2 linked regions of the Variovorax paradoxus genome follow. The protein of the gene in region 1 interacts with the protein of each later gene in a pairwise test. Links are inferred from orthologs where the notes say so. Each region holds a gene or a part of one and is shown on either strand. Other genes may lie near its edges.

Region 1 (4,531 bases):
TGCCGTTCGCGCGCGCCGGGCTAGGGCTGATGCACAAGCTGCGCGGCCTGTTCTTCGTCAACAGCTACGTGAAGGCGAAGTTCCTCACGCACGACCCGCAGCGCATCGCCAGCTACGAGAGCGATCCGCTGATCTCGCGGCCCATCGCGGTCAACATCCTGCTGGGCCTGTACGAGGCCGCCGACCGCGTGGTGGCCGACGCCAATGCGATCACGCTGCCGGTGCAGCTGCTCATTTCGGGCGCCGACTGGGTGGTGCACCACAAGCCGCAGCACCAGTTCTTCGAGCGGCTGGGCAGCGCGGTCAAGACCAAGACGGAGCTGCCGGGCTTCTTCCACGACACCCTGGGCGAGAAAGACCGGGCGCCGGCCGTGGCCTCGATCCGCGAATTCATCCTGCAGCGCTTCGACGAGCCCGCCGTGCCTGTGGACCGCCGCGAGGCGCACCTGAGCGGCGACACGGCCGACGAGTCGCGCGCACTGGCCGAGCCGCTGTCGCCCCTGTCGCCGCGCGGCGCCTACTGGGCCATGACCCGCGCGAGCCTGAAGCTGGGTGGCACGATGTCCGAGGGCATCAAGCTCGGCCACGCCACCGGCTTCGATTCGGGCAGCACGCTCGACTACGTGTACCGCAACCATCCGCAGGGCAGCTCGGCCATCGGCCGCTCCATCGACAAGACCTACCTGGACTCCATCGGCTGGCGCGGCATACGCCAACGCAAGATCCACGTCGAAGAGCTGCTGCGCATTGCAATGGAGCGCCTGGCCGACATGCACCGCGAGGTGCGCGTGATGGACATCGCCGCCGGCCATGGCCGCTACGTGCTCGACGCGGTGCTGGCCAGCCCCGTGAAGGCCAGTTCCATCTTGCTGCGCGACTACAGCGACATCAATGTGCGCGACGGCCGGGCGCTCATCGCCGAGAAGGGCCTGGAAGACGTCGCCCAATTCGTGCAGGCCGATGCCTTCGACCGCATGAGCCTCGCGAGCGTATTGCCGCGGCCCACGCTGGCCGTGGTGTCGGGCCTGTACGAGCTGTTCCCCGACAACGAAATGGTGCGCCGCTCGCTCGCGGGCGTGGGCGACGCGGTGGAAGACCGCGGCTACCTCGTCTACACCGGGCAGCCCTGGCATCCGCAGCTCGAGATGATCGCGCGCGCCCTCACCAGCCACCGCCAGGGCGAGGCCTGGGTGATGCGGCGCCGCACGCAGTACGAGATGGACCAGCTGGTGGAAGAAGCGGGCTTCCGCAAGATCGACCAGCGGGTCGACGAGTGGGGCATCTTCACGGTGTCGCTGGCAGTGCGCGTCACGCAATGACCGCCTGGCTGGCGCAACGGCCCTGGAAGCGCGCCGCCGCATGGCTGGTGTTTCTGGGGCCGCTGTTCTACGCGACCTATGGCTTCGCCAACTGGTGGGCGACCACGCGGGCGAACGTGCCGTCGATGGCTTTCGAGTGGGAGCGGCAGGTGCCGTTCTGGCCGTGGACGATCTTTCCGTACTGGACGATCAACGTCTTCTATGCGCTGTCGCTGTTCCTGGCGCGCAGCAGGCACACGCTCGACCGGCACGCGCTGCGGCTGGTGACGGCCACGCTCATCGCCTGCAGCTGCTTCATCCTCTGGCCACTGCACTTCAGCTTCGGGCAACCGCCGGTCGACGGGGCGCCGGCTTTCCTGTTCAACGCGCTGCGCGGGTTCGACCAGCCGTTCAACCAGGCGCCTTCGCTGCACATCGCGCTGGCCGTGATCCTGTGGGACTGGTACCGGCAGTTCATCCGGCCCCTCTGGGCGCGGCTGGTGCTGCATGTGTGGGCCTTCGCCATCTGCGCGTCGGTGCTCACGACGTGGCAGCACCACTTCATCGACATTCCGACCGGCGCGCTGCTCGGCCTGTTCTGCGTGTGGCTGTGGCCGCTGGAGCGCGTGGTGTCGATGCCGCGCGCGTGGCGCATCACCCGCGACCCGCAGCGCTGGAAGCTGGCGGGGCTCTATGCAGTGGGCGCGGCGCTGTTCCTTGCGGCTGCGCTGTACGGCGGCGGCGTCGTGCTGTGGCTGGCATGGCCGGCCGCGTCGCTCGCGCTGGTGGCGTTGAACTACATCGGCTTCGGCGCACGCGGCTTCCAGATGAACGGCCGTGGCCGCATGGGCTGGGCGGCGCGCTGGATGCTGGCGCCCTACCGGCTCGCCGCCGCCATCAACGCCTGTCTCTGGACCCGCAAGCTACCGGCTTCGGTCGAAGTGGTGCCGGGCCTGCGGCTGGGCCGCCGGCCGACGCACGCCGAGTGGCTGGCCGCCGGACAGCCCCGTCTGGTGAGTCTGTGCGCCGAGCTGCAGATGCCGGCAGGCGTGCCGCATGCGCACTGCGTGCCGCTGCTCGACCTGACGGTGCCGCCAACCGTGCGCCTGCAGCGCGCAGCGGCCGTCATCGAAGGCCAGCGCCGGAACGCGGACGGTGCCACAGTGTGGGTCTGCTGCGCGCTCGGCTTCTCACGCAGCGCTGCGGCGGTAATCGCCTGGCTGGGCCGCTACGGCCCGGCCGGCGGCGTCGCCCAGGCCGAAGACACGGTGCGCCGCGCACGGCCGCAGATCGTGCTGCGGGGGGCCTGGCGGGTGTCACTGGAGCCGTTCAAACCTTTGCCGGAGGTACCGCCCCATGACCGATGACAACGACCGAACCACCTGCGCCGCACTGGCCGGCCTGCTGCGCGCCATCGCGCTGCTGGGCCTCTGGGGCTTTGCGCTCACCTGCATCTCGGCGCTGGTGCTCGCGCTGACGCTGCGCTCGCTCTCGACCACTGCCACCATGGGCTTCGGCGCGGTCGTGATCCTCGGCGCGCTGGAGCGCTACTTCGCGTTCCGGCTGCGCTTCGACGAGGCGCTGTTCGACGGGCTCGCGCGCAACACCGTCGCTTCGCTCGAAGCGCTCGACAAAGCGCTCTCAACGCTCGGGCTGCGCGAGCCACCGCCGTCGCAACACGCCACCACGCGCCCGCTCGACGACCGCGTGCAGGGCACCCGACAGCTCATGCAGCGCCACGCCATCGTGGTGGCGTGCCAGAGCGCCTTGTTCCTCCTTGCCTTGATGACACAGGACCTCTCTTGACCGAAGAAAACAACAAAAACAACGACAAGCCCGAAAGCACCGTGCTGCGGCGCGGGCTCGCCATCGTGGCCGGCAAGCTGATCATCGGCGCGGCCGGGCTGCTGACCGGGGTTCGCGCCATCTGGTCAGGCACCACGCCGAAGGCCGAGCAGACGCTGTACTTCGCCAACCACACGAGCCACGGCGACTTCGTGCTGTTGTGGGCCACGCTGCCGCCCGACCTGCGCGCGCTCACGCGGCCGGTGGCCGGGCAGGACTACTGGATGGCCTCGAAGACGCGCCAGTTCATCGGCGCCGACGTGTTCAATGCGCTGATGATCCGCCGCGACGGCTCGGGCCAGGGCGAGAACCCTGTCGAGCAGATGAAGGAGGCGCTGGACGCCGGCGACTCGCTCATCATGTTCCCCGAGGGCACGCGCAACACGGGCGACGAGATCCTGCTGCCGCTGAAAAGCGGGCTCTTCCACCTGGCGCGCGCCTGCCCCAACGTGCGGCTGGTGCCGGTGTGGATCGAGAACCTGAAGCGCGTGCTGCCCAAGGGCACGCTGGTGCCGATTCCGCTGGCGTGCACGGTGCGCTACGGCGCGCCGATCTCGCTGGCCGAAGGGGAAGACAAGAACACTTTCATCGCCCGCGCACGCACGGCGATGCTCGACCTGCGCCCCGAATACGACCGCATCGAACAACAAAACGGACAAAGCAACGGAGGGAGCGCCTCGTGATCGAACTCTCTCCTTTCGCGTGGACCACGCTCAAGCTTTTCGGCGGTGTGGCCGGAGTGCTGATACTGGCCTCGGCCATCGGCGCACTGCTCAAGTGGCGCGTGGCGCACGGCCAGCCGCATTCGGTGATCGACAACCTCAACTCGCGCGTCAATGCGTGGTGGGTGATGGTGGCGGTGATCGGCATTGCCTTTGCCTTTGGCAAGGGCGGCGTGATCGTGCTGTTCTATCTGATCTCGTTCTATGCGCTGCGCGAATTCATCAGCCTGGCCTATACGCGGCGCGGCGACCATGCGCCGATCGCGCTGGCTTTCTACCTCGCGCTGCCAGGACAGTATTTCCTGATCTGGATCGACTGGTACGGGCTCTACGCGATCTACATCCCGGTCTATGCCTTCCTGCTACTGCCCATCCTGGCGGCGGTCGGCGGCGACACGCGCCGCTTCCTGGAGCGCACCTCGAAGATCCAGTGGGGGCTGATGGTGTGCGTGTTCTGCATCAGCCACGTGCCGGCCCTGCTCACGCTGCAGATTCCTGGCTTCGAAGGCCGCAACCTGCTGCTGATCGCGTTCCTGGTGATCGTGGTGCAGGGCAGCGACGTGCTGCAGTACGTGTGGGGCAAGCTCTTCGGCAAGCGCAAGGTGGCGCCCGAGCTGTCGCCCTCCAAGACCTGGGAAGGCTTGATCGGCGGCGTGGCGAGCGCCA
Region 2 (4,479 bases), 5.1 Mb from region 1 along the record:
TCGGATGGCATCCAAAGACTCGCAGGAGTGCGGCGTTGATGGTGCCGCTCGCGTTCGCCGTCGTACGGATGCGGCCCGCGGCGACCTCAGCCAGCAGGGCACCCTGCTCGGCGATGTGGGGCAACCTGAAGCCGGGAAACCTGATCGAACTCGGATACAGCTCAACTACGGCAAGGGGAAGAAGGCGGCCTACGTCTACCTGAGCGCCACGCTGAATGCAGCCACCTGGGAAGCCAAATTAGCCCGCAGCGAAGGGCGCGGCAGGATCTACATCATGGCGCCGACCGGCCCGATCACAGCGACTCGCTCCGTGATCCCGCCACGCGCCGACGCTACTTGTTTTCGGGTATTTAACTGGGCACCGGGACTCCGTAGCATCCGGTATCACCCATCTTTACACCCGGCACCCGCAGCGCCTGTGTTCCGCCATGCGCCCTCGGTGTCAGGGCAAAGAAGCGGGCTTCGTGGACGCGGGACAAATCACTACTAGCCAGAGCCGGTATGAACACAGACAAGCTGGATGACTATCTCAATCTTCTTGACACAACGATCTCGAATCTGATGCCATCACCCGCGCGCAACAGGCTCGAATGGTTGCGACATGATCTTGCAACGTTTGCTATAGACACCCTTGCCACGAACCTATACCGCCGAGCGTGGGCCAGGATCGTCCTTGACCGTCTGGAAGCGATCACACTGCCACCCAACATGCATGCCACCTTCGTGCAAACGAAGTTGGAGCTGCGAGCATTCAGCAAGGGGGAACCGCTGAGACCTCTGTTCGGGCAACAGCGGATTGCTCCCGGATTTCAAACGTTCAACATCAATCAGGAGCAACTGCCGGGTTTTCCTGGCGACCTCGCCAACAGCACTTTGGCGACGGTACAGACCCGCATTCAGCAAGGGACCTATTCGCCCGACCAGATTCCGATTCGAATTTTCTTGCATGGGGTACAGCAAAAGTGGATCGCGGCCAACAATCGCGGCTATACCGCCCACTGTCTCGCAGGGGTGCGCCCTCTGCGGATGTTGCCGACCATCTTTGAACCTACCGATATTGAGATCACACGCCTCCAGGAGGTCGAGGGCGAAAACGGCATTGGTCCATGGACAGGCATGCGTGGCAACGAGCCCAACCCTCGTCGCCTGCCTTCCGAGCGCATGTTCGTCGTACCGATCGTCAACGCTGCAGGTAGCGGTGCAATTACTTCGGTTGCGTCGGTTCCCGTCAACTTCGTGTAGCCGAAAGAAGCCAACGCCAGCGCTCTTGAATCACTCCACAGTCACGCTCTTCGCCAAGTTGCGCGGCTTGTCGACATCGGTCCCCCGCGCGCATGCCGTGTGATACGCCAGTAGCTGCAGCGGCACCACGTGCAGGATCGGCGACAGCGCGCCGTAGTGCTCGGGCATGCGGATCACGTGCAGCCCGTCGCTGCTCTTGATCTTGGTGTCGCCGTCGGCCAGCACGTAGAGCACGCCGCCGCGCGCGCGCACTTCCTGCAGGTTGCTCTTGAGCTTTTCGAGCAGCGCGTCGTTCGGCGCCACCGCCACCACGGGCATCTCGCTCGTCACCAGCGCGAGCGGGCCGTGCTTGAGTTCGCCGGCGGCGTAGGCCTCGGCGTGGATGTAGGTCACTTCCTTGAGCTTGAGCGCGCCTTCGAGCGCGATCGGGTAGTGCAGCCCGCGGCCGAGGAACAGCGCGTTGTCCTTGCGCGCGAAGTCTTCGGCCCAGCCGATGATCTGCGGCTCCAGCGCCAGCACCGACTGCAGCGCGACGGGCAGGTGGCGCATTTCCTTCAGGTAGCGCGCCTCGTCGGCGTCGCTCAGCCGGCCCTTGGCCTGCGCGATGGCGAGCGTGAGCAGGAAGAGGCCCGCGAGCTGCGTGGTGAAGGCCTTGGTCGAAGCGACGCCGATTTCGACGCCTGCGCGCGTGATGTACGCCAGCTTGCACTCGCGCACCATCGCGCTGGTGGCCACGTTGCAGATGGTCAGCGTCTGCTCCATGCCGAGCGAGCGCGCATGCTTCAGCGCGGCCAGCGTGTCGGCGGTTTCGCCCGACTGGCTGATGGTGACGACCAGCGTCTTCGGGTCGGGCACGGAGTCGCGGTAGCGGTATTCGCTGGCGATCTCGACCTGCGTGGAAATCTTCGCGATGCCTTCGAGCCAGTACTTGGCGGTGCAGCCGCTGTAGTAGCTGGTGCCGCAGGCGAGGATGAGGATCTTGTCGATGTCCTGGAACACGCGGTAGGCACTGGCGCCGGTCGCACCGTCCTGCCCAATGCCGTCGAACAGCTCGGGCACGATGCCTGCCACGCCTTCGAGCGTGTCGCCGATGGCGCGCGGCTGCTCGAAGATTTCCTTCTGCATGTAGTGGCGGTACGGGCCGAGCTCGGCCGCGCCGCTGTGGGCGAGCACGGTGCGCACCTGGCGCGTGACCGGCTTGTGGTTCTTGTCGACGATCCAGTACTTGCCCGGCTGCACGTCGACCACGTCGCCTTCTTCCAGATAGACGATCTGGTCGGTCACGCCGGCCAGGGCCATCGCGTCGCTGGCGAGGAAGTTCTCTGCGCCGTCCTTGCCGGCGCCGAGGATCAGCGGCGAGCCCGCACGCGCACCGACCACGCGCTGCGGCTCGTCGCGGCAGATCACGGCGATGGCGTAGGCGCCGTGCAGCTGCAGCACGGCAGCTTTCACGGCTTCGAACAGGTCGCCGTCGTAGAGGCTGTCGACCAAGTGGGCGATGACTTCGGTGTCGGTCTGGCTCTCGAAGGCATAGCCCTTGGCTTCGAGCGCGGCACGCAGCGTTTCGTGGTTTTCGATGATGCCGTTGTGCACGAGCGCGATGCGGCCCGGCCGCGCGGTCTGCGCATCGGCGCCGGGGCCGTGGCTGAAATGCGGGTGCGCGTTGTGCACGGCCGGTGCGCCGTGCGTGGCCCAGCGCGTGTGGGCGATGCCGGTGAGGCCCTCGACCTTGTCGTCGCGCACCTGCGCCACGAGGTCGGCCACGCGCGAAGTGGTGCGCGCCCGCGTCAGGCCGCCGGCATGCACCGCCACGCCGCACGAGTCATAGCCGCGGTATTCGAGCCGCTGAAGGCCCTGGACCAGGACCGGAACGATGTTGCGATGGGACGCTGCCCCGACGATGCCGCACATGGTGAGCTGCCTTTGAATGAAGAAGAGCCTCGATGGTAGGAAGGCACGAAAGAAATATGCATTCGAAGTTTCATGGATTTCGGACTTTTATTTCTTCATTTCCTTGATTTGGACTTTTATTCCATAATTTATTTAAATATGGAATCAATCTCCCTGGATTCAATCGACCTGCGCCTGCTCGACGCCCTCCAGCGCGACGCCTCGCAGACCAATCAGCGCCTGGCCGCCGACGTCGGCATTTCCCCGCCCACCTGCCTGCGCCGCGTGCAACGGCTGCGAGAAGAAGGCCTGATCGAACGCCAGGTCGCACTGCTGTCGCCCGACCGGCTCGCCGCGGCGTTGGGCCACGGCCTGCAGGCGGTGATCGAAATCTCGCTCGACCGACAGGACGCCGCCTCGCTCGACGCCTTCGAGGCCCGCGTCATCGCCGACGACGCAGTGCAGCAGTGCTGGCGCGTGTCGCCCGGCCCGGACTTCGTGCTGATCGTGGCCGCACGCGACATGCCCGACTACGGCGCGCTCACGCAGCGCCTGTTCACGGCCGACGCGAACGTGCGCAACGTCAAGGCCTTCTTCAGCCTGAAGCGCGCAAAGTTCGAGCCCAGGGTGCCGCTGGCACCCCCTGCCTGAGAACCGTCAGGCCTTCGGCTTCTTCTGCGGACGCTTCCAGTTCGAAAAGCTCACCTGCTTGCCTCGCGCCACGGTCAGCGCGCCCGGCTCGGTCGACTTGTTGATGGTCGAGCCGCCGCCGATGGTGCCGCCCGCACCGATGGTGATGGGCGCCACCAGCACGCAGTTGCTGCCCACATGCACGTCGTCGCCGATCACTGTGCGGTGCTTGTTGGCGCCGTCGTAGTTGGCGGTGATGCTGCCCGCGCCGTAGTTCACGCGCTCGCCCACGGTGGCGTCGCCCAGGTAGGCCAGGTGGTTGGCCTTGGCGCCGGCGGCCAGCGTCGAGTTCTTGACCTCGACGAAGTTGCCGATGTGCACCTCCGCGCCCAGTTGCGCGCCGGGCCGCAGCCGCGCGAAGGGGCCGATGAGCGAGCCCGCGCCCACCGTCACGCCGGCCTTTTCGCCTTCGATATGCGTGAACGGATGGATCACCGCGCCCGCCTCGATACGCGCATTGGCAATGACGCAGTTCGCGCCGATGCGCACGCCCTCGCCCAGCGACACCGCGCCTTCGAACACGCAGTTGACGTCGATCTCCACGTCGGCCGCGCATTCGAGCGTGCCGCGCAGGTCGAAGCGTGCCGGGTCGGCCAGGCGCACGCCCTGCTCCATCAGCGCGTTCGCCTGGCGCAGTTGCCAGGCGCGTTCGAGCGC

What was found. The genes of interacting proteins can lie anywhere in the genome.
Region 2: the proteins of NWF24_RS02480 (region 1) and glmS interact in binary tests that used the Escherichia coli proteins (3 or more experiments, as listed by UniProt). The link is inferred for Variovorax paradoxus from one-to-one orthologs.

Annotation. Positions count from the first base shown.
Region 1 is NZ_CP102931.1:523,656-528,186, reverse strand. What follows is about bases 491-3,490. They hold NWF24_RS02480 (phosphatase PAP2/dual specificity phosphatase family protein), read left to right. Parts: upstream 491-1,315; coding sequence 1,316-2,665; downstream 2,666-3,490. Other genes in these bases: NWF24_RS02470 (lysophospholipid acyltransferase family protein), read left to right, coding at 3,101-3,490; NWF24_RS02475 (hypothetical protein), read left to right, coding at 2,655-3,104; NWF24_RS02485 (bifunctional alpha/beta hydrolase/class I SAM-dependent methyltransferase), read left to right, coding at 491-1,319. In the rest of the region: more of NWF24_RS02485, read left to right, coding at 1-490; more of NWF24_RS02470, read left to right, coding at 3,491-3,826; NWF24_RS02465 (phosphatidate cytidylyltransferase), read left to right, coding at 3,823-4,531.
Region 2 is NZ_CP102931.1:5,626,970-5,631,448, forward strand. Bases 714-3,661 are described here. They hold glmS (glutamine--fructose-6-phosphate transaminase (isomerizing)), read right to left. Parts: upstream 3,154-3,661; coding sequence 1,273-3,153; downstream 714-1,272. Other genes in these bases: NWF24_RS26550 (hypothetical protein), read left to right, coding at 714-1,242; NWF24_RS26560 (Lrp/AsnC family transcriptional regulator), read left to right, coding at 3,292-3,661. Also shown: NWF24_RS34295 (NAD(+)--rifampin ADP-ribosyltransferase), read left to right, coding at 5-490; more of NWF24_RS26550, read left to right, coding at 502-713; more of NWF24_RS26560, read left to right, coding at 3,662-3,783; bifunctional UDP-N-acetylglucosamine diphosphorylase/glucosamine-1-phosphate N-acetyltransferase GlmU, read right to left, coding at 3,790-4,479. UniProt on the Escherichia coli protein: Catalyzes the first step in hexosamine metabolism, converting fructose-6P into glucosamine-6P using glutamine as a nitrogen source.